DNA from 2 places in the Paraburkholderia sp. BR10882 genome. Region 1 is predicted to be linked to the other one. Evidence: predicted binding sites of a transcription regulator. Region 1 holds the regulator's gene; the other holds the start of a gene.
The links. The regulator HrcA, encoded in region 1, represses chaperone genes, less so after heat shock. The targets are predictions, from matches to a motif close to TTAGCACTCNNNNNNNNNGAGTGCTAA.
Positions count from the first base shown of each region.

Region 2: the regulator HrcA is predicted to act here: its motif matches at 6,991-7,017, upstream of groES (co-chaperone GroES).

Region 1 covers NZ_JBFPKP010000003.1:135,115-150,173, forward strand. Annotated here, with positions in the region: gene recN (DNA repair protein RecN) at 1-1,547, opposite strand, end outside; gene AB3X99_RS09900 (NAD kinase) at 1,642-2,553, opposite strand; gene hrcA (heat-inducible transcriptional repressor HrcA) at 2,814-3,833, shown strand; gene hemH (ferrochelatase) at 4,036-5,103, shown strand; gene AB3X99_RS09915 (RNA-binding S4 domain-containing protein) at 5,151-5,558, shown strand; gene grpE (nucleotide exchange factor GrpE) at 6,108-6,695, shown strand; gene dnaK (molecular chaperone DnaK) at 6,956-8,914, shown strand; gene dnaJ (molecular chaperone DnaJ) at 9,209-10,345, shown strand; gene pabB (aminodeoxychorismate synthase component I) at 10,399-12,282, shown strand; gene panB (3-methyl-2-oxobutanoate hydroxymethyltransferase) at 12,353-13,168, opposite strand; gene AB3X99_RS09945 (deoxynucleoside kinase) at 13,234-13,926, opposite strand; gene folK (2-amino-4-hydroxy-6-hydroxymethyldihydropteridine diphosphokinase) at 13,923-14,468, opposite strand; gene pcnB (polynucleotide adenylyltransferase PcnB) at 14,541-15,059, opposite strand, start outside.
Region 2 covers NZ_JBFPKP010000003.1:270,705-285,763, forward strand. Annotated here, with positions in the region: gene AB3X99_RS10440 (UbiA family prenyltransferase) at 1-1,111, opposite strand, end outside; gene AB3X99_RS10445 (GtrA family protein) at 1,262-1,687, opposite strand; gene AB3X99_RS10450 (SDR family oxidoreductase) at 1,684-2,427, opposite strand; gene AB3X99_RS10455 (FAD-dependent oxidoreductase) at 2,427-3,746, opposite strand; gene AB3X99_RS10460 (TAXI family TRAP transporter solute-binding subunit) at 4,261-5,349, opposite strand; gene groES (co-chaperone GroES) at 7,111-7,401, shown strand; gene groL (chaperonin GroEL) at 7,446-9,086, shown strand; gene AB3X99_RS10475 (hydroxymethylpyrimidine/phosphomethylpyrimidine kinase) at 9,296-10,141, opposite strand; gene AB3X99_RS10480 (rubredoxin) at 10,428-10,598, shown strand; gene AB3X99_RS10485 (hypothetical protein) at 10,795-12,312, shown strand; gene AB3X99_RS10490 (YqgE/AlgH family protein) at 12,546-13,124, shown strand; gene ruvX (Holliday junction resolvase RuvX) at 13,121-13,555, shown strand; gene pyrR (bifunctional pyr operon transcriptional regulator/uracil phosphoribosyltransferase PyrR) at 13,589-14,110, shown strand; gene AB3X99_RS10505 (aspartate carbamoyltransferase catalytic subunit) at 14,203-15,059, shown strand, end outside.

The sequences.
Region 1 (15,059 bases):
CCGTCGCCGGACTTCGCCACCTGGAAGTGATGATCGCCGCGCGCCGCGACCTGCGGCAAGTGCGTCACGCACAGCACCTGGCGCGCGCGACCGAGCTGGTGCAGCAAACGTCCCACCACTTCGGCGACCCCGCCGCCAATGCCCGTATCCACTTCGTCGAAGATCAGCGTGGGCGTGGGGCTCGCCGCGCTTGCGATCACGGCAAGCGCGAGGCTGATGCGTGCGAGCTCGCCGCCGGAGGCGATTTTCGCGAGCGGGCGCAGCGGCACGCCCGCATGGCCCGCCACGCGGAATTCGATCTGCTCCAGACCGTGCGCGCCGCCGATCGGCTCGCCGGTCGAGCTGCTGCCGAGCGCCACGAGCGCGACTTCGAAGCTGCCGCCGGCCATCGACAGTTCCTGCATACCTTGCGTGACCGCCGAGCCGAGCGCCTTCGCCGCCTTGGCGCGCGCCTTCGAGAGCTGGCGTGCCTGCACGAGATAGGCTTCCTGCGCCTTCTGCTCGGCGGCGCGCAGGCCGTCGAGATCGGATGCGGCGTCGAGTGCCGCGAGCTGCTGGCGGCGCGACGCGTGTTCCTCAGGTAGCGTTTCGGCCGGCAGGCGGAACTTGCGCGCCGTCGAATGCAGCGCGTCGAGGCGCCGTTCGACCTGCGCGAGATGTTGCGGATCGAGATCGAGGCGTTGCGCGTAGTGCGAGAGCGAGTACGCCGCTTCCTGGATCTGGATCGCGGCCGGTTCGAGCGCGGCGAGGGCGTCGTTGAGTTCGGCGTCGACTTCGGCGAGGGAGCGCAGCTTCGAGACGATCGAGTTCAGCTGCGAGAGCATCGCCTCATCGGATTCCGATAACGCCGCGAGCGCGCCTTGTACGCCTTCGATCAGGTTGGCCGAGTTCGAAAGCCGCACGTGCTCCGCGTTCACTTCCTCCCATTCGCCCGGCTGCGGCGCGAGCTTGTCGAGCTCGGCGAGCTGCCACGCGAGGCGCTCGCGCTCGAGTTGCAGCTCGCGGTCGCGCGACATGGCGCTCTGCAGGGCGAGACGCGCGTCGCGTGCCTCGCGCCACGCGCGCGTGACGGTGGCGGCGAGATCCGTGAGGCCCGCGTGCGTGTCGAACAGTTCGCGCTGCGCATCGGGGCGCATGAGCAGTTGGTGAGCATGCTGGCCGTGGATGTCCACGAGCATTTCGCCCAGCTCGCGCAGTTGCGCGAGCGTGGCGGGCGTCCCGTTGATGAAGGCGCGCGAGCGCCCGCCGCTGTCCACCACGCGGCGCATCATGACCGTGTGCTCGCCGTCGCCGTTCGTGAGCGCCTGCTCGTCGAGCCAAAGCGCGGCATGCGCGGGCACGTCGAACTCGGCGGTGATGTCGGCGCGGGCCTCGCCGGTGCGCACGACGCTCGCGTCGGCGCGCGTGCCGAGCGTGAGGGCGAGGGCATCGATCAGGATCGACTTGCCCGCGCCGGTTTCGCCGGAAAACACGGTGAAACCGCTATCGAATTCGAGGTCGAGCGCGGCGACGATCACGAAGTCGCGAATCGAGAGATGGCGAAGCATGGCGTCTGGTTCTGCTTTTTGGGTTGGCTTTGATTACCGTGGGACTGCTGGCTGCATGGCAACGCACCCGCGCGCTTCACGCCAGGACGCGGGTTTAGTCCTCCGGATCGCCCTGCAGCAAGGGGTGCTCGTTCCAATGCAGCTTCTTGCGCAGCGTGCGGTAGTAGCTATAGCCGACCGGGTGCAGGAAGGGCACCGTGTGGCGCGAGCGGCGCACCTCGATCACGTCGTTCAGTTCCAGCGCCGTGAACGACTGCATGTCGAAGTTCACGTTGACGTCGCGGCCCGCCACGATCTGGATGCTTACCTTGCAGTCGTCGGGCAGCACGATCGGGCGGTTCGAGAGCGCATGCGGCGCGATCGGTACGAGCACGATGCCTTGCAGCTGCGGATGCAGGATCGGCCCCTGCGACGAGAGCGCGTAGGCGGTCGAGCCCGTGGGCGTCGCGACGATCAAGCCGTCGGAGCGCTGGTTGTACATGAAGCGGCCATCGACGTTCACGCGCAGTTCGGCCATGCCCGAAAAGCCGCTACGGTTCACGACCACGTCGTTGAAGGCGAGCGCGTGGTAGATCGGGTCGCCGTCGCGGGTGATGCGCGACTCGAGCAGCGAGCGCTCCTCGCGCTCGAACGAGCCCGCGAGCAGTTGCGGCACGACCTCCTGCATCTCGGAGAACGCGATGTCGGTAATGAAGCCGAGCCGCCCGTGGTTGATGCCGATGAGCGGCGTGCGGTAGGGCGCGAGCTGGCGGCCGATGCCGAGCATCGTGCCGTCGCCGCCGAGCACGACGGCCACGTCCGCGCGCGCGCCGATTTCGGACGGCTGCAGCGCGGGATAGCCTTGCGCGCCGATTTCCTCTGCGGTTTGCGCTTCGAACACGACCTCGAAGCCGCGCTTCGAAATGGTCTGGGCGAGCGCCGTCAGCGGCTCGGCAATGCCTGGCGTATTGCTGCGCCCAACGAGCGCAACCGTCTTGAACTGGCTCTGGATCTTCTGGATCTGCATGCCGGCATTACACCATAGTCAGGTCACGAAAAGAACCTGGCGCAAGCCGGGCACGGCCCGCCAGGCCTTGCGCGCCGCGCCCTCCCGCCCTAAGCCGGTGACACGGCGATGACAACGCGCGATGTGCCAGACGATGTGCCATGCAACATGCCCGGCGGTAACGGCCGAAACCGGGCCGCCCCACGCGGCGGGCCTGCCCGTCGGGCCCGACCTGGCGGCGCACTCGCGGCCAACCCGCCATTAGGCTAAAATTTTGAGTCATGCTAGATCCCCGCGCACAAACCCTCCTCAAGACGCTGATCGAGCGCTACATCGCCGAAGGTCAGCCGGTCGGCTCGCGCACGCTGTCGCGCTATTCCGGCCTGGAGTTGAGCCCGGCGACGATCCGCAACGTCATGTCGGACCTCGAGGAGCTGGGTCTCGTGTCCAGCCCGCATACCTCGGCCGGGCGTGTGCCCACGCCGCGCGGCTATCGCCTGTTCGTCGACACCATGCTCACCGTCGAGCCCAGTTCGGACGACGACGCGCTCACGCGGGCGGTAAAGACCACGCTGCGCCCCGGCGAGCCGCAGAAAGTGGTGGCGGCGGCGGCCAGCGTGCTCTCGAACCTCTCGCAGTTCGCGGGCGTGGTGCTGACGCCCCGGCGCAGCCACGTGTTCAAGCAGATCGAGTTCATGCGCCTGTCCGACAAGCGCATCCTGCTCATCATCGTGACGCCCGAAGGCGACGTGCAGAACCGCATCATGGCGACGCAGCGCGACTTCACGCCTTCCGAGCTCATCGAAGCCTCAAATTACATCAACGCGCACTTCGCGGGCCTGTCGTTCGACGAGGTGCGCCGCCGCCTGCGCGAGGAAATCGACGCGCTGCGCGGCGACATGACCACGCTCATGCACGCGGCCGTGACCGCGAGCACCGAAGAGCCCGAAAGCGGCGACACCTTGCTCATTTCCGGCGAGCGCAACCTGCTCGAAGTGGCCGACCTTTCCTCGGACATGGCGCGCCTGCGCAAGCTCTTCGACGTATTCGACCAGAAAACCAGCCTGCTGCAGCTGCTCGACGTCTCGAGCCACGCGCAGGGTGTGCAGATTTTCATCGGAGGCGAGTCGCAACTCGTGCCGATCGAGGAAATGAGCGTGGTGACGGCTCCCTACGAGGTGAACGGCAAGATCGTCGGCACGCTTGGCGTGATCGGACCGACGCGCATGGCGTACAACCGCGTGATTCCGATCGTCGACATCACGGCGCGCCTGCTCTCGCTCACGCTCAGCCAGAACTGAGCGCCGCATCGGGCACCGGGCATCGGACCACCCTCTTTCCGACGATCATCCCCCGAAAGGCGTGGCGCGCGCCATCGGCCGAATGGCCAACGTGCGGTGAGTCGCCGCGTCGCGGGTCCGGTTTGGCCCGCCAGGACCGCCCGCTATAATGCTTGTTTCATGCAACCGTTGCTGCGCATTCGCGCGGCGCCACTGATCGCCTATGCGTTTCGACCTGGAGCGGCCTTCGCAGTCCGCCGCGGCGCATCGCGTCGCCGTGCTGCTCATCAACCTGGGCACGCCGGACGCGCCCACGCCGCGCGCCGTGCGCCGCTATCTCGCGCAGTTCCTGTCCGATCCGCGCGTGGTCGAGATTCCGGCGCCGATCTGGCAGGTCATCCTGCGCACGCTGATCCTGCCGTTTCGCGGCCGGTCGTCGGCGAAGAAGTACGCGGCGGTCTGGACGCCCGAGGGTTCCCCGCTGCGCGTGCATACGCAGAAGCAGACCGACGGCCTGCGCCATCTGCTGCAAATCAACGACTACACGGTCCTCGTCGATTACGCGATGCGCTACGGCACGCCCGACATCCCGGCGATGCTGAACCAGCTCAAGCTCGCGGGCGCGGAACGCATCCTGCTCATGCCGATGTATCCGCAGTACTCGGCGTCGACCACGGCCACGGCGTTCGACGCGGCCTTCGCCGCGCTGCGCCGCATGCGCAACCAGCCGGAAATTCGCACGGTGCGCGGCTATCACGACCATCCGGCGTATATCGCGGCGCTCGCGGCCCAGGTGCACCAGTACTGGCACGCGCACGGCAAACCCAATTTCGCGGCGGGCGACCGCCTCGTGCTGAGTTTTCACGGGGTGCCGAGCCGTACGCTCGATCTGGGCGACCCGTACCACGACCAGTGCCAGCAAACGGCCGCGCTCCTTATGCACGCGCTGGAGCTAACGCCGGTCGAATGCCGGGTGACCTTCCAGTCGCGTTTTGGGCGGGCGCAATGGCTCCAGCCATACACGGCGCCCACGCTGCGGGAACTGGGCGCGGGCGGCGTGCACCGTGCGGACGTGTTCTGCCCTGGTTTCACGGCGGATTGCCTGGAAACCATCGAGGAAATCGGCATGGAAGTGCGCGACGAGTTCCTGCACGGCGGCGGCAAGGAGTTTCACCGCATAGCATGCCTGAATGCCTCGCCGGCGTGGATCGCGGCGCTGGGCGAGATTGTTGCGCAGCACCTGCAGGGCTGGCCCGTGCAGGCCGCGGCGCCGGCTGGCGCAGTGGCCTGACCCAGTGAACTGAGCGTGAACTGAGCGGCGCATCCGGAAAGCTTCTGATGAACTACAAGATTTCGACCGAACCTGGCGCGCGGCTGCGCATCGACAAATGGTTATGGGCGGCGCGTTTCTTCAAGACGCGCTCGCTCGCCTCGGACGCCGTGAGCAAGGGGCGCGTGCGCATTGGCGGCGACGCCGTGAAGGCATCGAAGGACGTGCGCGTGGGCGACCTCGTCGAAATCGAGATCGATCACGTGGTCTGGGAAGTGCGGGTGCTGGGGATTTGCGAGATGCGCGGCCCCGCCAGCATCGCGCAGACGCTCTATACGGAAACGGAAGCCGGGCGCGAGCGGCGCGCGGCGGAGCAGGACCGGCGCCGGCTCTTTCGCGAACCGGCTGCCGTGTTGCAGGGCAGGCCGACCAAGCGCGACCGCCGCACTATCGACAAATTTTCGCGTGAGGGTTGAAGAGCGCTTCCATCGTAGCGTGCACGCCCCCGTATTCCGTCGTGTTTTCGTTCACGGCGCCCGACATGCAGATGGTCGTAGTCCCGGCGATGAGTACCAGCGCGACCACCGATATGGCAAAGGTCAGTTTCACGGTACTCCCCTTGGGATCGCAGCAAAACAGCCAGTTTCGAGGCCCGGACAGCGTTTTTATGTGCGGTGATGCTGCTAAAAAAGGTGCTGTCCGTGGGCCCATTCGGTGCGGTGCCGGGCTCAGGGTAAACGCGTCATGAGCAGCACCTGTTCCTGAGTGTAGGTCAGGGATGTCCCTTACTCAATTTCATTTTTGCGGCGCTGCAGTAATGATTGTTACGGGCGATTTCGCGGCTTGATCTTCTGTATAAAAAAGCCGCGAGAGCCTCTTGAAACAAGCGATCCGGCACCCATGTGCTCTCGCGATGTCCGAAGCCTCTGTCGCGTCGGCGCAACGGCCCAGGCGCAGTAGAGCGGCCGGCGTCATGGCGCCCGAAGCTTTGTTCCCTTTTTCACTATTCAACCACGTTCAGCGACATGGAAAACACGCAAGAGAACCCGACGAGCCAGAACCCCACGCCCGCGGACGAGGCGTCGCAGGCAGCCCAGCCCCAGGCGGCTGAAGCGGCCGAGCAGGCAGCCCAAGGCGGCGTGGACCAGAACGCAGCGGCGCTTGCCGAGGCCGCACTGGCCGAAGCCCAAGCGAAAGTCGCCGAATTGCAGGACGCCTTCGTCCGCGCCAAGGCCGAGACCGAGAACGTACGCCGCCGCGCGCAGGAAGACGTCGCCAAGGCGCACAAGTTTGCGATCGAAAACTTCGCCGAGCATCTGCTGCCGGTGATGGACAGCCTCGAAGCCGCTCTCGCCCATAACTCGGACGACCTCGCCAAGGTCAACGAAGGCGTCGAACTCACGCTCAAGCAGCTCACCGGCGCGCTCGAGAAGGGCAAGGTCCTCGCGATCAACCCCGTGGGCGAGAAGTTCGACCCGCACCGTCACCAGGCCATCTCGATGGTCCCGTCCGAGCAGGAAGCGAACACGGTGGTCAGCGTGCTGCAAAAGGGCTATGTGATCGCCGACCGCGTGCTGCGTCCGGCGCTCGTGACTGTTTCGGCACCGAAGTAAGAAAGATGTAAGTAATGCGGTGGCCTGAAGGAACCCAAAGGAACCCAAGGGAAACCCAACGGCCCTGCGATTAAAAAAAATGATGGAACGCATAGCCCAAACCCCTTGAAATCGCCGTAGCGGCACTTATTTGGGCAGTAGTTCCGTATTGAAGTGGACGCCAGCCGCGCACAAGGGAAAACGCGGCTCGAGCATGTAGTTACCTGCGCAGCGCGAAAGCGGCGTCCGCACAGCGACCAAATTCTGGAGATTTGACAAAAATGGGCAAAATCATTGGTATTGACCTCGGCACCACCAACTCGTGCGTGGCGCTGATGGAAGGCAATCAGGTCAAGGTGATCGAGAACTCGGAAGGCGCCCGTACGACGCCTTCGATCATCGCCTACATGGACGACAACGAAGTGCTGGTCGGCGCACCGGCCAAGCGCCAGTCGGTCACGAACCCGAAGAACACGCTGTACGCAGTCAAGCGCCTGATCGGCCGCCGCTTCGAAGAGAAGGAAGTGCAGAAGGACATCGGCCTGATGCCCTACAAGATCGTCAAGCACGACAACGGCGACGCCTGGGTCGAAGCGCATGGCACGAAGCTCGCGCCGTCGCAGGTTTCGGCTGAAGTGCTGCGCAAGATGAAGAAGACCGCTGAAGACTACCTCGGCGAGCCGGTCACCGAAGCCGTGATCACGGTTCCCGCGTACTTCAACGACAGCCAGCGTCAGGCCACCAAGGACGCCGGCCGCATCGCCGGTCTGGAAGTCAAGCGCATCATCAACGAGCCGACGGCAGCCGCACTCGCGTTCGGTCTGGACAAGGCCGAAAAGGGCGACCGCAAGATCGCCGTGTTCGACCTGGGCGGCGGCACGTTCGACATCTCGATCATCGAAATCGCAGATGTCGACGGCGAAATGCAGTTCGAAGTGCTCTCGACCAACGGCGACACGTTCCTCGGCGGTGAAGACTTCGACCAGCGCATCATCGATTACATCATCGGCGAGTTCAAGAAAGAGCAGGGCGTCGACCTCTCGAAGGACGTGCTCGCGCTGCAACGCCTGAAGGAAGCCGCTGAAAAGGCCAAGATCGAACTGTCGTCGGGCCAGCAGACCGACATCAACCTGCCGTACATCACGGCGGACGCGTCGGGTCCGAAGCACTTGAACCTCAAGTTCACGCGCGCCAAGCTGGAAGCGCTGGTCGAGGAACTGATCGAGCGCACCATCGAGCCGTGCCGCATGGCGATCAAGGACGCAGGCGTGAAGGTCGGCGACATCGACGACGTGATTCTCGTCGGCGGCCAGACGCGTATGCCGAAGGTGCAGGAGAAGGTCAAGGAGTTCTTCGGCAAGGACCCGCGCCGTGACGTGAACCCGGACGAAGCCGTGGCCGTTGGCGCCGCGATCCAGGGGCAGGTGCTTTCGGGCGACCGCAAGGACGTGCTGCTCCTCGACGTGACCCCGCTGTCGCTCGGTATCGAGACGCTCGGCGGCGTGATGACGAAGATGATCAACAAGAACACCACGATCCCGACCAAGCACGCACAGGTCTACTCGACGGCGGACGACAGCCAGTCGGCCGTGACGATCAAGGTGTTCCAGGGCGAGCGCGAAATGGCAGCGGGCAACAAGCTGCTCGGCGAGTTCAACCTCGAAGGCATTCCGCCCGCACCGCGCGGCGTGCCGCAAATCGAAGTGACCTTCGACATCGACGCGAACGGCATTCTGCACGTGGGCGCGAAGGACAAGGCCACCGGCAAGGAAAACAAGATCACCATCAAGGCGAACTCGGGTCTGTCGGAAGCCGAAATCGAGAAGATGGTGAAGGACGCCGAAGCGAACGCGGAAGAAGATCACCGTCTGCGCGAGATTGCCGACGCGCGCAACCAGGGCGACGCACTGGTGCACAGCACGAAGAAGGCCGTGGCCGAGTACGGCGACAAGATCGACGCTTCCGAAAAGGAAAAGATCGAAGCCGCGCTGAAGGATCTCGAAGAAACGCTGAAGAGCTCGTCGGCCGACAAGGCGACGATCGAGGCGAAGGTCGAGGCGCTGTCGGCAGCGTCGCAGAAGCTCGGCGAGAAGATGTACGCCGACATGCAGGCGCAGCAGGCAGGCGCGGCCGGTGCCGCCGGCGCGGGTGCCGCAGGTGCCGGTGCGGCCGAGCAGGGCGCGCAGAACGACGCCGACGACGTGGTCGACGCCGAGTTCAAGGAAGTCAAGAAGGACTAAGCCGGTTCGTGGCGGTCATGACCGTTCTGCCTGATCAGCGAACGGTCGTGATCCGATGAAAGCGACTACGAAAGCGGCCGCATCGGTTACGATGCGTGTCAGCATTGCAGCGCCTGGCGAGCCATCCGGCTCTCCGGGCACATTTGTTTTATGGAGGCCGTTCTCTTTCAGGGGCCGCCGCGGCGTGATAAGCGCCTGTGCGGATGTTCAGGGGAACGGCAAACGGGTCACGAGATCCAGCATTCAAGAGGAGCCGGCGCGCGCCGTGAAGCGCGAGGCCGGCGTTGAACCGATATGGCGAAACGGGATTACTACGAGGTTCTGGGCGTCGCGAAGAACGCGAGCGACGACGAAATCAAGAAGGCGTATCGCAAGCTCGCGATGAAGTATCACCCCGACCGCAATCCGGACAACAAGGATGCGGAAGAGCATTTCAAGGAGGCCAAAGAGGCCTACGAAATGCTGTCGGACTCGCAAAAGCGCGCGGCTTACGACCAGTACGGCCACGCCGGCGTCGATCCCAACATGGGCGGCGCGGGCGCGCAGGGCTTCGGCGGGTTCGCGGACGCTTTCGGCGACATCTTCGGCGATATCTTCGGCCAGGCCGCTGGCGGCGGCCGCGGTGGCCAGCGCAGCGGCCCGCAGGTGTATCGCGGCGCGGACCTGCGCTACAGCATGGAAATCTCGCTGGAGCAGGCGGCGCACGGCTACGAGACGCAGATCCGCGTGCCGGGCTGGACCGGCTGTGAAGTCTGTCACGGCTCGGGCGCGAAGCCCGGCACGAAGCCCGAAACCTGCCCGACCTGCCATGGTTCGGGTTCGGTGCGCATGTCGCAAGGCTTCTTCAGCATCCAGCAGACTTGCCCTAAGTGCCACGGCACGGGCTCGTACATTCCTGAACCCTGCACGAACTGCCACGGCGCAGGCAAGGTCAAGGAAACCAAGACGCTCGAAGTGAAGATTCCGGCGGGCATCGACGACGGCATGCGCATCCGTTCGGCCGGCAACGGCGAGCCTGGCATCAACGGCGGGCCGTCGGGCGATCTGTATGTCGAGATCCACATCAAGCAGCACGCGGTGTTCGAGCGCGACGGCGACGACCTGCACTGCCAGATGCCGATTCCGTTCACCACGGCGGCGCTGGGCGGCGAGATCGAAGTACCGACGCTGGCGGGCCGCGCCTCGTTCACGGTGCCCGAAGGCACGCAGTCGGGCAAGACGTTCCGTCTGCGTGGCAAGGGCATCAAGGGTCTGCGTTCGAGCATCGCCGGCGATCTGTATGTGCATGTTCAGGTGGAAACGCCGGTCAAGCTCACCGAACACCAGCGCGAGATGCTGCAGCAGTTCGAGAAGTCGCTCGTGGAGGGCGGTTCGCGCCACAGCCCGCAAAGCAAGAGCTGGTTCGACCGCGTGAAGAGCTTCTTCGACTGACGCGCTTTTCCGGCGTCACCATGCAGCAGGTAAGCAGCAGGTAGTGATCAGCAATGGCAGTCAATGCTGGCGGCGCGACTTTCGCGCTGCTCGACGATGGCGACTCGACGGCGGTTAGCCGCTCGAGCCGCCTCTATACGGGGTTCGTGCGCGAGCTTGCGTGCCAACGCGCGGCGGATCTCGACGCGGTGTGCGCGCAGGCGAATGCCGAACTGGCCAAGGGCCTTCACGCCCTCGTGATCGGCGACTACGAGTTTGGACGCACGCTCGAATTCGCCAGGCGCGACACGACCTCATCCAACGAAACGCAGCACGGCCACGCCGCGCTGCGTTTTTTATTGTTCGAACGCTGCAAAACGCTCTCGCGCGAGGAAGCCGATGCCTGGCTCGCGGCGCAAGAGGGCGCTGAAGCGCCTGCGCCTGCAGGCGTGGCGGGCGTGACGATCGGTGTCGATCGCGAGCGCTTCGAGCATGACATCGCCGCCGTGCAGGATGCCTTGCACGCGGGCGACTCGTATCAGATCAACTACACCTACCGGCTCGGCTTCGAGGCGTACGGTTCGCCGCTCGCGCTTTACAGGCGCTTGCGCGAGCGTCAGCGCGTGCGTTACGGCGCGCTGATCGCGTTGCCGGGCGACCGCTGGGTACTCTCGTGCTCGCCGGAGCTGTTCGTGGAGAAGCGCGGCCAAACGTTGCGCGCGAAACCGATGAAGGGCACGGCCGCGCGCAGCGCCGATGCGCAGCAGGACGCCGCCGTCGCGCGTTTTCTCGCGAACGACCCCAAGAACCGCGCCGAGAACGTGATGATCGTCGACCTGCTGCGCAACGACCTCTCGCGCGTCGCGCAAACCGGCTCGGTGCGCGTCCCGGCGCTCTTCAGTGTCGAGCCCTACGCGTCCGTCTGGCAGATGACTTCGACCGTGGAAGCGACGCTGCGCGAAGGTACGACATTCGCCGGCGTCATGCGCGCACTTTTCCCGTGCGGCTCGATCACGGGTGCGCCCAAGCACCGGACGATGGAGCTGATCGAAGCGCTCGAGCATGCGCCGCGCGGGCTTTACACAGGCACGATAGGCTGGCTCGAGGCGCCCTCGGCGGGCGAGGTTTGCGGCGACTTTTGCCTCTCGGTCGTGATCCGCACGTTGACGCTCGATGCGCCGTCCGGGGGCACGGGCGCCACGCGGCGCGGCGAAATGGGCGTCGGTGCGGGCATCGTGCTCGACAGCGTGGCCGCCGACGAATACGAGGAGTGCCGCTTGAAAGCCCGTTTTCTGACCGATGCCGACCCGGGCATCGAATGCTTCGAAACGATGTACGCGACGCGCGCTGACGGCGTGCGCCACGTGGAGCGCCATCTCACGCGGCTCGCGGCGAGCGCGGCGTGGCTCGGCTTCCCGTGCGATGCTCAAGCGTTGCGAGCGCGCATCGACGAAACCTTGGCCAAATTTGCTGACCAAAACGCGCCACACCGTTTGCGTCTCGCGCTCGGCAAGAGCGGGGCAGCGACAATTACCAACGCACCGCTTGTGCCGCTCGCGCAAGACACCGTAGGTGTGCTGCTGGCATCAGACTACGGCTTTGCGCCGGTCGAATCCGCCGACGCGCTGTTGCTGCGCAAGACTACGCGCCGTGCAGAATTCGATCGTGCGTGGCGCGAGGCCGAAGCGCAGGGCGGCTTCGACATGCTGTTCTTCAACGAGCGCGGCGAACTGACCGAAGGCGGCCGCTCGAACGTGTTCGTGAAGCGCGACGGCAAGTGGTTCACGCCACCGCTCGCCTCGGGCGTGCTGCCGGGCGTGATGCGCGGCGTGCTGCTCGACGACGATGCATTCGGCGCACAGGAGCGCGTGCTCAGCCGCGACGATGTGCTCGACGCCGAGGCCTTGATGCTCACGAACGCGCTGCGCGGCGCGGTGCCGGCGCGCTTGATTCGATGAAGCTCGCGTAGAAACAAAGCGCGCTCCCAACGGAGCGCGCTTTGTTGATTCTGCGAAGCGAAGCTGCCAATCAGAACACGTGCTCGGGCCCCGGGAACGTGCCTTCCTTCACGGCCTGCACATACGCGCGCACGGCCGATTCGATATCGGGCTGGCCCGTCATGAAGTCCTTCACGAAGCGCGGCCGCTTGCCGGGGAAAATGCCGAGCATGTCGTGCAGCACGAGCACCTGGCCCGAGCAGTCCACGCCCGCGCCGATGCCGATGGTCGGAATGCGCAACTGCTTCGTCACTTCCGCGCCGAGCGCCGCGGGCACGGCTTCGATCACCACGAGCTGCGCGCCGGCATCCTGCAGCGCCAGCGCGTCGCGAATCATCTGCGTCGCGGCCGCATCGCTCTTGCCCTGCACCTTGAAGCCACCGAACGCATGCACCGATTGCGGCGTGAGGCCGATGTGCGCGCACACGGGCACGGCGCGCTCCACCAGCATCTTCACCGTGGGCGCGAGCCATTCGCCGCCCTCGATCTTCACCATCTGCGCGCCGGCGCGCATGAGCTTCACCGAGTTCGCAAACGCGTCTTCGGGCGTGCCGAAGGTGCCGAACGGCAGATCGGCGATGATCAGCGCCTTGGTCTGCGCGCGCGCCACGCAGGCCGTGTGATAGGCGATGTCGTCGATGGTGACGGGCAGCGTCGTGGTGTGCCCCTGGAGCACGTTGCCGAGCGAGTCGCCGATCAGCACCGTATCGACGCCCGCGCGCTCGCACAGCGCCGAGAAGCTCGCGTCATAGCACGTCAGCATCGCGATGCGTTCGCCTGCATCGCGCATGGCCTGGAGTTTGGGCACGGTGACCGCGCTGCGGCTCGTTTCCTGCAGGTAAGTCATGGGAAATCCGTTGGGAAAGGGAAAACGGGGAGGGGCTGCGCCGCGCGATCGCGCCGATGAGGCGGTTATAGCGACGTGCCCTTGACGAAGGATTCCTTGCGGCCGCGCATCGTCTCGATACGTTCGGCGACGAGCGCGAGGTCCGCATCGGAACCTGGTAGATCCAGATGCTCCGCGCCGACGGTGAGCACCGGCGCATGATCGTAATGATAGAAAAAATCGTTGTAGCTGTCGCAGAGCGCCCGCAGGAACGCACTCGAAATAGCCAGCTCGCGCGGCAACGCCCGCTTCTGGATGCGCGCGTACAGCGCCTCGGGGCTCGCCTGCAGATAGACGACGAGGTCGGGCGTGGGCGCCGATGAGCTCAGACGCGAGGCGAGCGCGCGGTAGAGCGGCAGTTCGTCTTCGGCGAGTGTGAGACGTGCGAACAGATCGTTGCGTTCGGCAAGGAAATTCGTCACGAGCGGCACGCCCGCTTCGCGGCGCGCGGCGACGTCGCGCGAAAGTTGCTCGCGCTGCAAGGCGATATGCAACTGCGCCGCGAGCGCGTGCGACGAGGGCGCGGTGTCGCGATACACGCGTTCCAGAAACGGATTCTCGGCGTTCGATTCGAACAGCGTCTGCATCGACCAGCGTTCGGCCAGACGCGTCGCGAGCGTCGTCTTGCCCGCGCCGATCGGCCCTTCGATCACGATGTACTGGAGCGCGGCCGGTCGCGTGGCGCGCGCGCTGACGACGGGCAGGGGTGTCGTGCTCATCGGCAGTTGCCGGAGCCGGAGGGCGGCGTGTCCGGTGCTGGCGCCACACCCATGCACTGGCACAACGGCTTGACCTTCTCGATGCGCTGGGCGGCCACGGCGGCGAGGAACGCGCTGGCGGGCCCCTGGCCCGGAATCACGAGTTCGGGATCGATCTCGACGAGCGGCACGAGCGCGAATGCGCGGCCCGTCATGCGCGGATGCGGCACGACGAGGTCGGTTTCGTCGATGGTGGCGTCGCCGTAAAGCAGGATATCGATGTCGAGCGTGCGGGGCGCGTTGCGAAAGGGGCGCTCCCGGCCGAAATGATGCTCCACGCGCTGGCACAGGCCGAGCAGCGCGTGAACGTCGAGACTCGTCTCGATCTTCACGACGCAGTTGTAATAGTCGTCGCCGCCCGCGTCGATGGGCGCGGTGCGGTACAGACTCGATTTGGCGACGACGGTGAGGGTGTGCTGTTGTGCAAGGCACACCACCGCGTCTTTGAGGGTTTGGCGCGCATCCCCCAGATTCGCGCCAATTCCCAGCCAGGCAACCGTCATGGCTTCACTTCCTGCGACTTTTGTTGCGGTTCGACGCATGTGCGCCGCGGCAAGCCGCGACGCCGCACGGCGTCAGTCCTCGTGCGGACCGGCGTGGCCGTCATAGTCCGCACTGCTGGCTTCATGCACGTCACCGGCAGCGCCGGCTTCCGATACAGCACCTTCGCCCGTTCTGCGGCTCTTCGCGCCGCCGCGGCGGCGGCGTTTGCGCGGCGAGCGCTCCTTGCCGCCCTGCGCGAGAAGCGTCTCGCGCTCGGCGTTGTCGCCGGAAATGAAGTCCGTCCACCATTGGCCGACTTCGGCGTCCAGCTCGCCCGATTCGCAGCGCAGCAGGAGGAAATCATACCCCGCTCTAAATCTTTGGTGTTCCAGCAGCTTGATCGCGCCGCGGCCACGTTTTTCGCGGCGCAGCTGCAGGCCCCAGATCTCGCGCATGTCCGACGAAAAACGACGGTGAATCGCCAGTTTTTCCGTTTGCGCGTCGATGACGTCGTCCATCGCGCGATGCAGCGCCGGCACGGGCAATTCGCCTTCGGCCGTGTATTGCTGCCAGCGTTGCTGCACGTCGTGCCACAGCAGCGTGGCGAACAG
Region 2 (15,059 bases), 140 kb from region 1:
GCACGATCATGTCGAGTTCGACATAACGCTTGAGCATTGCAAGCGAGAGGAAAATTGGCACACAGAACAAGATTAGCCAGTACGACAGCGGGATGCCTGTTGCAGCGCCGCCGGCGATCACACGCACGGTGTACAGGCACGCAAGCGTGAACACATCGACAAGTGTCATGCGCTTGAGTGCGAACGAGTAGGCAACGGTCGTTACGAAATATGCGGCCATTACGACACCGAATTCGCGCGGCAGGAGTGCCGCGAGACCGCCACCGGCGGCGAGCAGCCCTACAGTGAGCACGATGCCGAATTTCAACGACAGCTTGCCCGAGGCGAATGGGCGGCTGCGCTTGCGCGCGTGGCGCCGATCGGCGTCGAGGTCCAGCATGTCGTTAAGCAGGTACACCGACGAAGCGGCCAGGCTGAACGACAGAAAAGCGATACAGGCGGCAGCGACTGAGGAACGGTCCATGAATTGGTGTGCGGTGAGAAGCGGCACGAAGATCAGCACGTTTTTCACCCACTGATGCACGCGCATTTCCTTGAGCACGAGCGGAATCAGCCGGCGCTTTTCCTCGAAAAAGATGATCGCAGCATTTGTCTTGCGGGCTGCGGCGACAATGTGCTTGTCGCCGACCACGATCGCCTGGCGGGCCTGGCGCCATACCGGCAAATCCGCTCGCGCATCGCCGCAATAGTCGAAGCCGTGATCTCCGAACTGCTCAACGAGCGCCTGCGCCTTGTTTTTGCCGAGCAGGTTGTTGCTGACCGTGCTCGCGAGCACGCCGGTAAAGAGTCCAACGTGCGCGGCGATCTGGGAGGCGAGGCGCTGGTTAGTGGCCGTGCACAGATACAGTTCGCGCCCGCTTGCTCGCTCGTCGCGTAGCCAGGCGAGCAACTCGGTGTTGTAGGGCAGCACGCCAACGTCGATGTTTACGCGTTGTGCGATCTGCTCCTTGAGGTAGGCGCGCCCGCGCAGCGCCCAGGCGAAGCACAGAAAGATCGATAGCGGACTTTGTTTGACGAGTACAAAGAAGGCTTCAAACAACAGGTCGGTGCGCGTGAGCGTTCCGTCAAGGTCCACACACAGCGGAACAGGGTGTGCTGCGGGCGTGGCCATCTTCATTCTCCGTGCCGGGACAGGAACAGGTGGACCGGTCCTCGGGGCGTTGGTCGGAGCGCAGCAGAGCCCGCGCTCGCATAGTCTGCGATCCGGAAAAAGATCGTAACTATGGCAGCGTGGAGCCTCTGTGCTGCAACGCACACGTGGTCAGGAAAAAACGAAGCGTTTGTCGAGGTGGTATTTCGTGACATAGCCGATCACCAGACCGAGTGCGCCACCCGCCAGGCGCGCGATTTCCTCGTGAAAGAGCGCATCCGCGGCGAATTCCACCGTCCAGAAAACGACTGTGGTGCCGAGTCCCATGGCAACGTACAGCGTGAACGTACGCACACCGTGTGCAACGCTGCGGTGCTCGTAGCGGAATATCCACGCCTTGTCGAGCAAGTATTTGACGATCAACCCGACGCCTGTTCCGATGCAGACCGAAATTGCAACTGCATACAGGCCCTGGTACAGGTGGAACGCAAGGCTCTGGCTGCCTAAATTCGCGCCGATTGAAATGGCAGCGAACACCGCGTACCAGAACACGAGCCGCGAACGGCTGAGCGTCATGCTGGCAGCCGGACTGCTCATAGGGAAATCCTCTTGAATACGAAACCAGGCAACGAGCGGATCACGAGCATGATTTCTGCCCAGAACCACGGCGTATAGATCGAATCCTTTCCGCGTTCTACGGCGCGCACGATGTCCGTCGCTACGCGCTCGGGCGAGGCGACGAGCGGGCCCGGCAGCGCGAGTCCAGCTGTCATTGGCGTGTTCACGAAACCCGGCTTGATCGTGAGGACCCTCACGTTCGACTTGAACAGCCGCGCGCGCAGCCCTTCGCAGAAGGTCGTCACCGCCGCCTTGGCGGTGCCGTAGACGTAGTTCGAAGGGCGGCCGCGGTCGCCTGCCACCGACGAGATGACGGCGATCGAACCGCTCTTTTGTGCCTCGAACACGGTGGCCAGCAGGGTGAGCAGGGCGATCGTCGAGAGGGCGTTGACGGTGATCTCGCGCACCGCGGCCTGTGGATCGCGTTCGCACTCCGACTGGTCGGAGAGCGTGCCGTGCGCGAGTAGAACGATGTCGATGCGGCCAAGCTCTGTCATGGCGGCGTCGAGCATGGCGCGGTGCTGTTCGAAATCGTTCACGTCGAGCACGAACGTGCCGACTCGGCCTGCACCGCGCACGCGCAGGTCCTGGGCAACCGCGTCGAGACGCGGCGCATGGCGCCCAGCCAGCATGAAGTTCGCCCCACGCTTGATCCATTCCCGGGCACAGGCCACGGCGATGGCGGAAGAGCCGCCCACGATCAGAATGTTCTTGTCCATTACCGGGTTGTCCGTTGCCAGAAGCGCGACATCAAGGCCGGGTCGCGCAGTTGTTCGAGCGCTTGCCACGCGGGATAGGCGGCACGAAAATCCGCACCAGTCATGTGGGCATCCTTCGCCGGGTATTGGCGGCCGCGCGCTTCGCGCACGATCGCGTCGAGTCGCGCGAAAAGCGTCGCGTTGCGCGTGTCGTGCTGGGGAAAGTCGAGGGCGAGCGAAATTCCCTGCATTGGGAACGAAAGCAGCCCTGGAGAGACGAGCGGACCACAGCGCTTGAGCACCGCAAGGAAGGAGCCCGCGTGGGTCGAGGCGATCGCGTCGAGGAACGCGTACAGAGCGTCGCGGGCCGTGTCATCAGGCACGACGAATTGATACTGCTGAAAGCCGCGCCGCCCGTACAGACGGTTCCATTCCTCGATGCTGTCGAGCGGATAGAAGTAACTCGCGCAGTTAACCACGGCGGGCCCTGTCTTGCTCGTCGCGCGGCGGTAGTAGAACTCGTTGAAGAGCTTCAGCGTGTAGCGGTTCACGGGAGACCACGGCGGGGCGAACGGCACCCGCCGCACGGGGCGGCGCGGCATGTCGAAGCAATGGTCGGTTGCGTGGTCAGCGCTGACGTAGATGCCGCGCCCAAGCGAGGCGCCGCGTCCTAAACAGTCGATCCACGCCACGCCATACTCGTGCTTTGCGTCGTACTCGTTCGACAGCGCAAGAAACTCATCGAGATTGCCGAAGGGACGTGTGTGGGTGGCCAGGCGGCTCGACTCGACAGGCATCAGTTGCAGTTCGACCCATTCGACGATTCCTGTCAGGCCAAGGCCGCCGATTGTTGCGCGATAGAACACAGCGTTTTCCTCGGGCGCGCATTCAATTGGCTCGCAATCGGAGCGCAGTAGCGAAAAGCGACGCACATGTCGTCCGAAGGTGCCGCGCACGTGGTGGTTTTTACCGTGCACGTCGTTGGCAATCGCGCCGCCGAGCGTTACGAATTGCGTTCCGGGCGTGACAGGCAACATCCACCCGCGCGGGACCGCAAGCGCAAGCACATCGCCGAGCGTGACGCCCGCCTCAGCACGAATGACGCCGGTTTTCCAATCCGCGGCAATGAAGCGGCCAAGACCGCGAAGCATAAGGACGTGGTCGGTGGCGGCAAGACAGCTGTCGCCATAGCTGCGACCATTGCCGAAGGGTAATGTCGTGCCGAAACGCGTGGCGGCGTCGCACAGCGCAGCCTGCGCGTTCTCTCGCCAACCGGGCTCGCGGCCGGTTTGCGGTGCATACGGGTAGTGGCCCCAGGAGCTGAGCTTCGAGATGCTCATGACGTGCGGTCGCCGGTTAATGGATTAACAGTAGGCGCATATTAGGGAGGCTGCGCGGGGATGACCGTGCGCCGGAACACAAAGACCGTCCTCCGCTCGCGAACTCTGCCCCGACGGCAGCGTTCCGGATCACAGGCTTTGCATGCGATCTCGATACGTTCCTCAGGAAAAGCGACACATGGCGTCGCTTAAACCGGGGCGAGCGAACTGCCTGGCGATCTCGTGGTCCGAGCCGTGTATTTCTATCGCATCTGTGAGTGGCGCAGCTTTATATGGCGGAACAAGCCTGCCATTTGTCTGGGTACAAACGATTGCGATCATGTATGGCCGGGACCAACATCCATCTGCGTATGCAGGTCATTTTCGGCGCTCGCGTTGATTGATTGCGGCAACCGCTCTCACTTACAAGATCGCACTTCTGACATGCACGGTCGTCCGCGTCGCTCATCTTCTGGGCGCTCGTGTTCATCGCGCGTTCCCCCGATCTGTCGCACACTGCTGATGCAGTGTCAAATTACTTGCAAAGCAGAAGCAGGCGCTCCGGGTCCGAACAGGGCCGTGCATTGACTTGTTCTGTGGCGACGGCGCGCGGCGCCGCGGCCGCCTGCATCGCGGCACGATGCGCGAAGCACGCCTTCAGGCGTCGCTCAACGGGCGGATAGTATTGCCAGCCTTTGCCGAGGCCCGGCAGCTCGAGCTTCACCTGCTTCCACTTCGGATGGCCGTGTTCCTGCAGGTTGTCGAAGTTCGCGCAGAGCGAATCGGCAAAGCGCTTCAGGTTGCCGACCGTATCGCGCAGGTTGTAGTCATAGGTGACGAGAAAGGCCTTGACCGTCCACGTCGGCACGTCTTCCTTGAGCCAGTTCGGGTAGCTCGACACGTGAATCGTCGCAGGATAGTAGGTCTGCTTGGCGCGTGCCGTTTCCGGCGCGTTCGCATCGACGCGCAGGAAGCGGATCTGCTGAAGCAGTTCGGGGTTCATGTCGGTAAAGAGCTTGGCCGGTTGCCCGGCGACGATGATGGCCACATCGATCTTCTTGACGATGAGCGCGGCCAGCGCGTCCTCGTTGCTCAGGTGCTGCGCGTTCTGCTCAGGAATCGGCTGGCCGAACATGAGTCGGTACAGCGTCGTCGCCGACTGCGCGGTGCCGCTGCCGATCAGGCCGACGCTCATTACCTTGTCCTTGATCTCGTTGATCGTCTTCATCGGCGAGTCGGTACGCACCACGAAGTAAATCTCTTCGTCGTAGAGCGGCATGATGAGCCGCAGCGGCCGTATCAGCGTGCCGGCCTCTTCGTTGCCGGAATTGGCCATGTCGACGTAGGCCTGGTAGACGTCGGACTGCACGAGCGCGAGCTTCACGCCGGGCTCGAAACGCATGCGCTGCACGTTTTCGGCCGAGCCTTTCGATGGGATCACTTCGAGGTCGATGCCCGCCGGCTGCGCGACCCATTTCGCCAGGTCCTGGCCGATCTGAATGTACGTCCCGCGCTCCTGGCCGGTCACGATCTTGTAGTTCGCGTCTGCGGCAGCGGCGAGCGCGAGTGTCGAAAAGAGCAGGGTAATCAGCGCCGCCAGTCCTGCGAGCATCGTTTTCAGCATGGTCTCTCTCCCGCCTTGGATACGTTCTACGACAGACTTCGATTTAATCTGTAATCGTTTTCAATGCGTGCCGTCGGTGGATGGGGCGTCCTTCCACCCAAGTTGACGAATCGCGCGCTCCTGGGTATCGACGCCGTCGTCGTTGCTGCCAGGGACGTTTGCGCCGGCGGCAGCGGATTGATTCGCAACTGCCGACGTAACGCTCGTATCCGCACTTTCGACGTCCGTTGGATGTCCGTTAGCTGACGTGCTACTCGCGCTCGGCAGCGGGGGAGGTGACGCGACTATGGCTGGGGCGTTCGGCGCGGCCGGCGCAGCGGCGCCCCAATCCCGCGACGACGGAAGCGGAACGCTGCTTGCATCGCGCGGCCGCGGCACAGCCGCGTCCGATTGCGCGGGGCCGATCGGCGTACGAAGCGGCGACCAGCCCGTCGCCAGGATGGCGCGCTCCATCAGCGATCGTGCGTGCAGGCTGGCCGGATCTATCGCGAGCGCCAACGATGCCTGTTCTCGCACGCAATCCCAGACACGTTGCGAGGCACATCGGTCCGCGCTTTGCAGCGCATCCTCGCGGCGTTGCTCCGCAGGTGCGCTGTCGCGCTGTATCTCGCGCGCTGCCTGATTGTTCGCGCCACGTGGAAGTGTGGCATTCGCGCTTGGCAAGCTTTTCTCAGAGAGGCTCGCGCGCGTGACGCGTACTTCTCTTTCCTGGCCGCGCCTTTCGCCGTATAGCAGAAACGCAGCGTATGCGATTGCGACAATGAACCAGGCGAGCAAAACGCCCTTCACGAAGCGCCCTTTACCGGTGCGCCAGAACGGCCGGTGTTCCTCGAGTTGATAGTGGTGCAAATAGTCTGCGTGCACCGCCGGGCGATGGGATGCGGCCGCGCCGGCAAGCGGCACCTTTGCAACGGCAGGCATAGGCGCTGCCGCGGAACCGATGACTCTTAAGGTGGCTTTCGGGCGCGCGTGCGCAGCCGCGTCGAGCGGGCGATCCGTGCCGCAATAAGGGCAGGAATCGACATGCTGATAGAGCGTCCCGCCACAGAACTTGCATGGTGTGGGGAAACCCCGGTTACGAGTCATCTGAACTGACATGCTGTCGTTCCACCGTCATGGCGACGCCATTTCGGCATGTTCAGGATCGTCGTTGAAGCGATCGGCGAAGCCTCGCGGAACTCACGATCTGCATGCGCAGGAGAGCGGCGGTGCCCGATCGGGCGCAGCCGCTCGAAAGATCATATGAGTGATTTTCCGTTCATCCGTTGATTGCCGGTGTTGCCTACCGCACATATGCGCTGCCTACGAGCAGTAGGGCGCCAACAAACCGCTTGCGCATATAAATCGCGCCGGATCATGGCAAGATCGGGGATTTCCCCGAGAGGCGTCCCGGAGGACCCGGCGGGCTGGGGCCCGCTTGCTGGATGCCGTTGCTGCCAGAGTCATGCGGTTTCTTATGGGGTCGGATATTGAGGCGATCTATCCTATTGTTTTTATTAGAAAATACTTAGATATGGCACGGAAGCCCGACATCCAATAGTTCCAACCTGAACTAGCAAGAGTGCCTCCGGGGTTGAATCAATCTCAACGGAAATTCCCCATTCCGCCCCTTCTTGAATTTGTCACTCCCCGTCCATATAATTAGCACTCACCGCATGAGAGTGCTAACAACTCCGGTGCGAACAACATCTCTGGCTGGCGGTAGTCGGCAGCCAGGTTTTCTTGAGTCGCTTCAAGTCCTAATCAAGAGAGGATCTATCCATGAACCTTCGTCCTTTGCATGATCGCGTGATCGTCAAGCGCCTGGATCAAGAAACCAAGACCGCTTCGGGCATCGTGATCCCGGACGCAGCGGCAGAAAAGCCGGATCAAGGCGAAGTCCTGGCCATCGGCCCGGGCAAGCGAGACGACAAGGGCGCCCTGATCGCGCTCGACGTGAAGGTCGGCGATCGCGTTCTGTTCGGCAAGTACGCTGGCCAGACCGTCAAGGTCGATGGCAACGAACTGCTCGTGATGCGTGAAGAAGACATCATGGCCGTGGTGAACAAGTAAGTTCATTCCACCGCTCACTATTCAAGAATTCAAGGAGTTAGAAGATGGCAGCTAAAGACGTCGTGTTCGGCGATTCCGCCCGTTCCAAGATGGTTGAAGGCGTGAACATTCTCGCCAACGCAGTGAAGGTCACGCTGGGTCCGAAGGGCCGCAACGTGGTGCTCGAGCGCTCGTTCGGCGGCCCGACGGTCACCAAGGACGGTGTCTCGGTCGCAAAGGAAATCGAGCTCAAGGACAAGCTCCAGAACATGGGCGCGCAAATGGTCAAGGAAGTTGCTTCCAAGACCAGCGACAACGCCGGTGACGGCACGACGACGGCTACGGTTCTGGCCCAGTCGATCGTCCGCGAAGGCATGAAGTACGTCGCATCGGGCATGAACCCGATGGACCTGAAGCGCGGCATCGACAAGGCCGTCGCAGCAGCAATCGAAGAGCTGCGCAAGGTCAGCAAGCCCTGCACGACCAACAAGGAAATCGCTCAAGTCGGCTCGATCTCGGCAAACAGCGACACGTCGATCGGCGACCGTATCGCTGAAGCGATGGACAAGGTTGGCAAGGAAGGCGTCATCACCGTCGAAGACGGCAAGTCGCTGCAAGACGAGCTGGAAGTCGTCGAAGGTATGCAGTTCGACCGCGGCTACCTCTCGCCGTACTTCATCAACAACCCGGACAAGCAAGTCGCCGTGCTGGAAAGCCCGTTCGTCCTGCTGTTCGACAAGAAGATCTCGAACATCCGTGATCTGCTGCCGGTTCTGGAACAAGTCGCGAAGGCTGGCCGTCCGCTGCTGATCATCGCTGAAGACGTCGAAGGCGAAGCGCTCGCAACGCTGGTCGTCAACAACATCCGCGGCATCCTGAAGACCGTCGCCGTCAAGGCTCCGGGCTTCGGCGACCGTCGCAAGGCCATGCTGGAAGACATCGCGATCCTGACCGGCGGTCAAGTCATCGCTGAAGAAACCGGCCTCACGCTCGAAAAGGCAACGCTGGCCGAACTCGGTCAAGCCAAGCGCATCGAAGTGGGCAAGGAAAACACGACGATCATCGACGGCGCAGGCGAAGCCGTGAACATCGAAGCGCGCGTGAAGCAAATCCGCACGCAGATCGAAGAAGCGACGTCGGACTACGACCGTGAAAAGCTGCAGGAGCGCGTTGCCAAGCTGGCAGGCGGTGTCGCAGTGATCAAGGTCGGCGCTGCGACCGAAGTCGAAATGAAGGAAAAGAAGGCACGCGTGGAAGACGCGCTGCACGCAACCCGCGCTGCCGTTGAAGAAGGCATCGTCCCGGGCGGCGGCGTTGCGCTGATCCGTGCACGCACGGCAATCGCCAGCGTGAAGGGCGCCAACGCAGACCAGGACGCCGGTATCAAGATCGTCCTGCGCGCCATGGAAGAGCCGCTGCGCCAGATCGTCACGAACGGCGGCGAAGAAGCTTCGGTCGTCGTGGCAGCAGTCGCCGCTGGCCAAGGCAACTACGGCTACAACGCAGCGACCGGCGAGTACGTCGACATGGTCGAAGCTGGCGTGGTCGACCCGACGAAGGTCACGCGTACCGCACTGCAAAACGCAGCTTCGGTTGCCGGCCTGCTCCTGACGACGGACGCAGCCGTTGCTGAAGTGCCGAAGGAAGATGCTCCGATGCCTGGCGGCATGCCCGGCGGCATGGGCGGCATGGGCATGGACATGTAATCGCGATCCGGAGTTGGTGCTTCAGCGCCTACTCCGGTCCCATGCAGAGCCAGGCTCACGCCGAAATTACATCGAAGTGCAGAAGTGCAGGGGACGCGCCGTGAGGCGTGTGCCCCTAGCCCGAAAAGAAGAGCCCGCAGCGATGCGGGCTTTTTTTCGTCTGTGCGGTTTGCACGCCTGGCCTCCGCGCAGAAGGCCAGGCCGTGGTCTTATTGCTTCGCTTCGCCGGGCGAGGCTTCGTCCGCGTCCGTGTCGTTGCTGCGCGCCCAGAAGAACCGGTCGGGCAGCCACGCGCCCATCCCCGGCCTGAACGCGTTCTGCACGGCCTGATACACATATTCCTGCGCTTCGCGCACGGCCTCTGGCGGCTCTTGCCCATTGGCAAGCAGCGCGGCGATGGCGGCGCCGAGCGTGTCGGTCACGCCCATCATCGGCTGCGTGGAGCGGTCCCACAGATCCTGGCGCAACTGGCCGTCTTCGCAATACAGTGTGTTGACCACACGATGCGTGCCCGTTTCCATCGCCAGGATGTACTCGCAACCGGTGGCGAGCAGGTGCGCAATGGCCGCGTCGACGCTGGGCGCTTCCGCGTCGCCGTCTGGCTGTGCGAGCGCGATCAGCGTGGCGGAGTCGGCCACGAGCAGCGTGGTCTGCGGCACGAGCAGGTCGGCCATCGCTTCACGCAGTTCGTCGGCGGCGAGGACGTGCTCGTCGTCGAGCGTGAAGTCGGGGGCGAGGATGAGCGGCAAGTCGTCATAGTCGGCGACCACCTCGGCGATCGCGCTCACGACCTCGGCACGCGCGCCCGCGCCGACCTTGAACGCCGCGATGGGCATGTCTTCGAGCAGCATGCGCGCCTGGGTGGCGACGGTTTCGGGGTCGAGCCCAGTCACTTCGTCGCAGCCTGCGGAGTCGCGCACCGTGTAGCCGGTCAGCGCGGTGACGCCGTGGCAACCCATGCTGGCGAGCGTGAGCAGGTCGGCTTGAAGTCCGCCGCCGCCGGTCGGGTCGGAAAGGCCGAAGGTGAGGACGATGGGAGGGGTGTCGCTGGGCATGAACGTGGCGAGATGGATTGGACTTCGGGCGCGGCGTACCGTGCCGTCATAAGCGAATGCTTTAATTATGCGGCCTATCGACGAATCCGGGGGACGGATGACCCCGGCGCGCGCGCGAGGATTTCTCCGCGCTGCACGCGCCGCCCGCGTCAACGCATGCTGTTTGATCCCGTGCAGGCCAGATTTCCTCTTGCTAGGCATGGAAACGGCAACAAGGTACCATCATGGCTCTCGTTTCCCCGATTTTTTTTCCGACTGGTTTCGGACTTTTCGACGCGGCATAAGAATGGAATATAGAAGCTGGATGTGCCTGATCTGCGGCTGGATTTACGACGAAGAAGCCGGTTTGCCAGACGAAGGCATTGCCCCCGGCACGCGCTGGGAGGATGTCCCGATCAACTGGACCTGTCCTGAGTGCGGTGCGCGCAAGGAAGACTTCGAGATGGTCCAGATCTGAGCGCGTTGCCCGGATAGCTGGCGATAGCCGGCGCGCAGTCTGGCTGCAGATTCCAGAAGTGTGGCGGGTGTGGAGTGCGGTGTCGCAACAGCGGGCACCGTATTTGCGCTTGCCATCGCGGTTGTCGACGTCAGCGTCGACGCCATTGTCGAGATTGCCCGCCTGGTCGGCCCGCTAACGTTTTCGGCGCTGCCCTATGAGTCATCCTTCAAGCTCTGATGTGCGGTTCGAAGCGTTGCCGAATCCGCGCGGCGGCACGGTGCCGTTCGCGCACGGCGCGCTCGCCCAGGCGCTGGACGCGCTCGAGGAGCAGCGTGATGTGGCCCGGCCGCTGCGCCAGGCTGCCCGCACGCTGCACGACGCCGGCTGGCTTGCCGCCGCGCGCTTTGCCGATACGCTGCTCCTCGCTTCCCCGCTCGCGCTCGCTGCGCCCGTGCCCGTAGAGCCGCCGCCGGGCTTGCCCGTGCGGCCGCTCCACGCACCCGAGGAAGCGCAGGGCGCTGAATTCCGCGTCTTGTTCAGTGAGGCGCTCAAGGAACTCGTCGCCGCGCTCGAGCGACGCAATCTGCGCGAGCTGGCGTGCTCGCCCGCGCTTTTTGCGCGGCAGCATGCGCTCGTGGCCGCGCTCGCGGAGCACGTGCCGGGCATCGCGCTCGCCTATGAGGACGTGGCGCTGCAGGGCCGGCCGCTCGCGCCTGCTTCGCTGCATCCGCAGCCAGCCCAACGCTTCGGCCAGGTGCGCGCGCGCTTCGAGCAGGCGCTGCTGCATGCGCTGAAATCGCACGTCGGCAACGGCAGCCGTGCGGCCAACGCGCTCGCGCTCGCGGCATTCGACGAGATGGACGCCTGCATGGCCGAGCTATCGAGTCCCGATCCCTACGACTTCTGGCGGCTTGCATCCGCGTGTGGACGTGCGCTGCGACGTGGCGTGGCGTCGTGGGGCGACGAGGGCGTGCGGCGGCTTTACGCGCGCTGCAACCTGCTGATTGGCGAGCACGCGCGCGGCCTGCGCTTCGCGCCGCAAACGCTCGTGCGCTCGACGCTGGCGCTGCTCTGGCGGGACTACGCGCTCTTCGGGGCCGCCGCGGAAGACACCGCGGACGTCGATCTGCTGCACGACTACGGCTTGACCGTGGAATGGCACATTGCCGGCACGCAAGCCTCGGAGGCGCTGTGGGAAGCCGGCAGCGCGCAGGCCGGCGCGCTCGCGGCACGCGTGGCGCCCACGCGCGAGCTGGGTGCGCTGGTCGTGAACGGCAACGCGTATGAAGATTTTCTGCAGACTGCCGATGCGGCGATGATCGCGCTCGGCACGCACTCACGCACGCTGACGTTGCGCGGGGCGGGCGCTGCCCCGGAGCCCGCTGACGCGCTGGTCGCGGCCGACGCGGCGTACCGCATCGGCGCTGCGGCCTGGGCGCTCGGGCTCGGTCATGTCGGCCAGCTCGCAGATGCGCTGGGCCTCGCCTGGCGGCGCACCGCGCATGCGGCAACGCTCGCGGCCCTCGAGGCGCGGGGCGCGCCGTCGGTACAGGCGCCCGGAGCCGAGGCAATCGAGCACGCCAGCGAGGCGCTGCGCGCCATGCTGCACAAGGTCGCTGCAGGCATCGCGCAGCCCGACGCCACGCCGGCGGTGCGTGCGCTTGGGGCGGCGATCGTCGGCGGCGCGGCGCAAACCGCGGCGCAGCCCGCATTGCAATCCATTGCGCACTGAATGCACGGGGCGGGCGGATCCACGCGCGCGTCTGGCTGCCGAGGCACCGGGCACCGGCCTTGCGCCATCGGCCCAGTGCCCTGCAAGGGCACAGCGCGCGCGTGTTAGAGTGAGCCATTCCCTGCAATGCGCAACGCGTAGCGGCTGGCAAAGTGCGAGGCGGCCATCGGGCGCCCGACTTCCGGCCTGGCAGCGCGCCGCCATTGCGCATCGTCTTTGCTAGAATTCAAACCATGTCCAAGAGTACCGATCGCATCAATCTGACCAACCAGTTCCTGATCGCCATGCCGAACATGGCGGACCCCACGTTTTCAGGAACGGTGGTCTACCTTTGCGATCATTCGGAGCGCGGCGCGCTCGGTCTCGTCATCAATCGGCCCACCGACATCGATCTCGAGGCACTCTTTTCTCGCATCGACCTCAAGCTCGAAATCGAGCCGCTCCTGCACGTGCCCGTCTATTTCGGCGGCCCGGTGCAGACCGAGCGCGGCTTCGTGCTGCACGCGCCCGCCGAGGGCACGAGCTATACGTCTTCGATGTCGGTGCCGGGCGGGCTCGAGATGACCACGTCGAAGGACGTGCTCGAAGCCGTTGCCAACGGCAGCGGCCCTGAGCGTTTCCTCCTCACGCTCGGCCATGCCGGCTGGGGCGCGGGTCAGCTAGAAGACGAAATCTCGAAGAACGGCTGGCTCACGGTCGAGGCCGATCCGAAGATCGTGTTCGACGTGCCCGCCGAAGAACGCTTCGAGGCGGCGCTCGCGCTGCTCGGCATTTCTTCGACGATGCTGTCGGGCGAGGCGGGTCACGCATGAGCGTGGCCGCGGGGCGAGGGGCCGGCGAGGCCACCCTGCTTGCGTTCGATTACGGCGAAAAGCGCATCGGCGTGGCGCTCGGCAATGCGCTCACGCGCCGTGCCCGGGCGCTTACCGTCATTCCCAACAAGAGTCGCGACTACCGCTTCGAAGCGATAGGCGAGTTGCTGCGCGAATGGCAGCCCGATGCGCTCGTGGTCGGCTTGCCGTGCCATCCGGACGGCACGCCGCACATCATGACGCAGCACGCGAAGCGCTTTGGCAACCAGCTCAACGGCCGCTTCGGTCTGCGGGTGGTCTGGGTGGACGAGCGCTATTCGTCTGTCGACGCCGAAGCAAGGTTGCGCGAGCGCGGCGAACGCGTCGACCATGTCGACGCCGAAGCGGCCTCCGTGATTCTCCAGCAGTACCTCGACGAACTCCCGCTCTGATTAGCCCGCGAGTTGCCCGATGCGAGTTGCCTGATGATTACTCCCGACGCTGAAGCGCTGTACTTCGCCCTTCTCGACGAGATTCGCGCGGCTTATGACGCCGATGCGTTTGGCGCGCCCGGCGGCGTGGCGATCGTCGGCATTCATAGCGGCGGCGCGTGGATCGCCGAGCGGCTCGCACAGGACGTCGGGACGCTCGAGTGGGGCGTGCTCAACGTTGCGCTGCACCGCGACGACTATGCGAAGAAGGGCCTGCATCGCAAGGCGAGCGCAACGGCGCTGCCGTTCGCGGTCGAAGGCCGCCACATCCTGCTCGTCGACGACGTGCTCTACACGGGCCGCACGGTGCGCGCCGCACTCAACGAACTTTATGACTACGGGCGGCCGGCCTCCGTCGAACTTGCGGTGCTCGCCGAGCGCGGCGGGCGCGAACTGCCGGTGTCTGCGCGTTTCACCGGCGGCGCAGTGAGCGTCGGCGCACACGAAACGCTCGTACTTGCGCACAGTCCCGACGGCCGCTTCGCCTTTGAAGTCGAGCAGAGCAGCGGTAGCTGACGCGCGCATCGAACCCATTCGGCGGCAGCGACGGCAGACGCACAGGCATGCGAGCTGGCCACACGCCGCCCATCACATCCAGGATTCACGCGATGAACACACAGCCCACGCCCGCAGCGTCCCCAGCGGACGATACGCGTTTTCGCTACGGCTTCCTCAAGGGCAATCCGCAGCTCACGAAGAACGGCGAGCTCAAACACCTGCTGTCGATCGAGGGCCTCTCGCGCGCGATCCTCACGCATGTACTCGACACCGCCACTCAGTTCGTGAGCGTGACCGATCGCGACGTGAAGAAGGTGCCGCTGTTGCGCGGCAAGTCGGTGTTCAACCTGTTTTTCGAGAACTCCACGCGCACGCGCACCACGTTCGAGATCGCGGCCACGCGTCTTTCTGCCGATGTGCTTAACCTGAACATCAACGCTTCATCGACGAGCAAGGGCGAGTCGCTGCTCGACACCATCGGCAATCTTTCGGCGATGCACGCCGACATGTTCGTCGTGCGCCACGCGTCGAGCGGCGCGCCGTACCTGATCGCCGAGCACTGCGCGCCGCACGTGCACGTGATCAACGCCGGCGACGGCCGCCACGCGCACCCGACGCAAGGCTTGCTCGACATGTACACGATTCGTCACTACAAGCGCGACTTCACGAGCCTGCGCGTGGCGATCGTGGGCGACATCCTCCACTCGCGTGTGGCGCGCTCGGACATCCACGCGCTGACCACGCTCGGCGTGCCTGAGGTACGCGCCATCGGCCCGCGCACGCTTTTGCCGGGTGGCCTCGAGCAGATGGGCGTACGCGTGTTTCATAACCTCGACGAAGGCCTGAAGGACGTCGACGTGATCATCATGCTGCGCCTGCAGAACGAACGCATGAGTGGCGCGCTGCTGCCCTCCGCGCAGGAGTATTTCAAGAGCTGGGGCTTGACGCCTGAGCGCCTCGCGCTCGC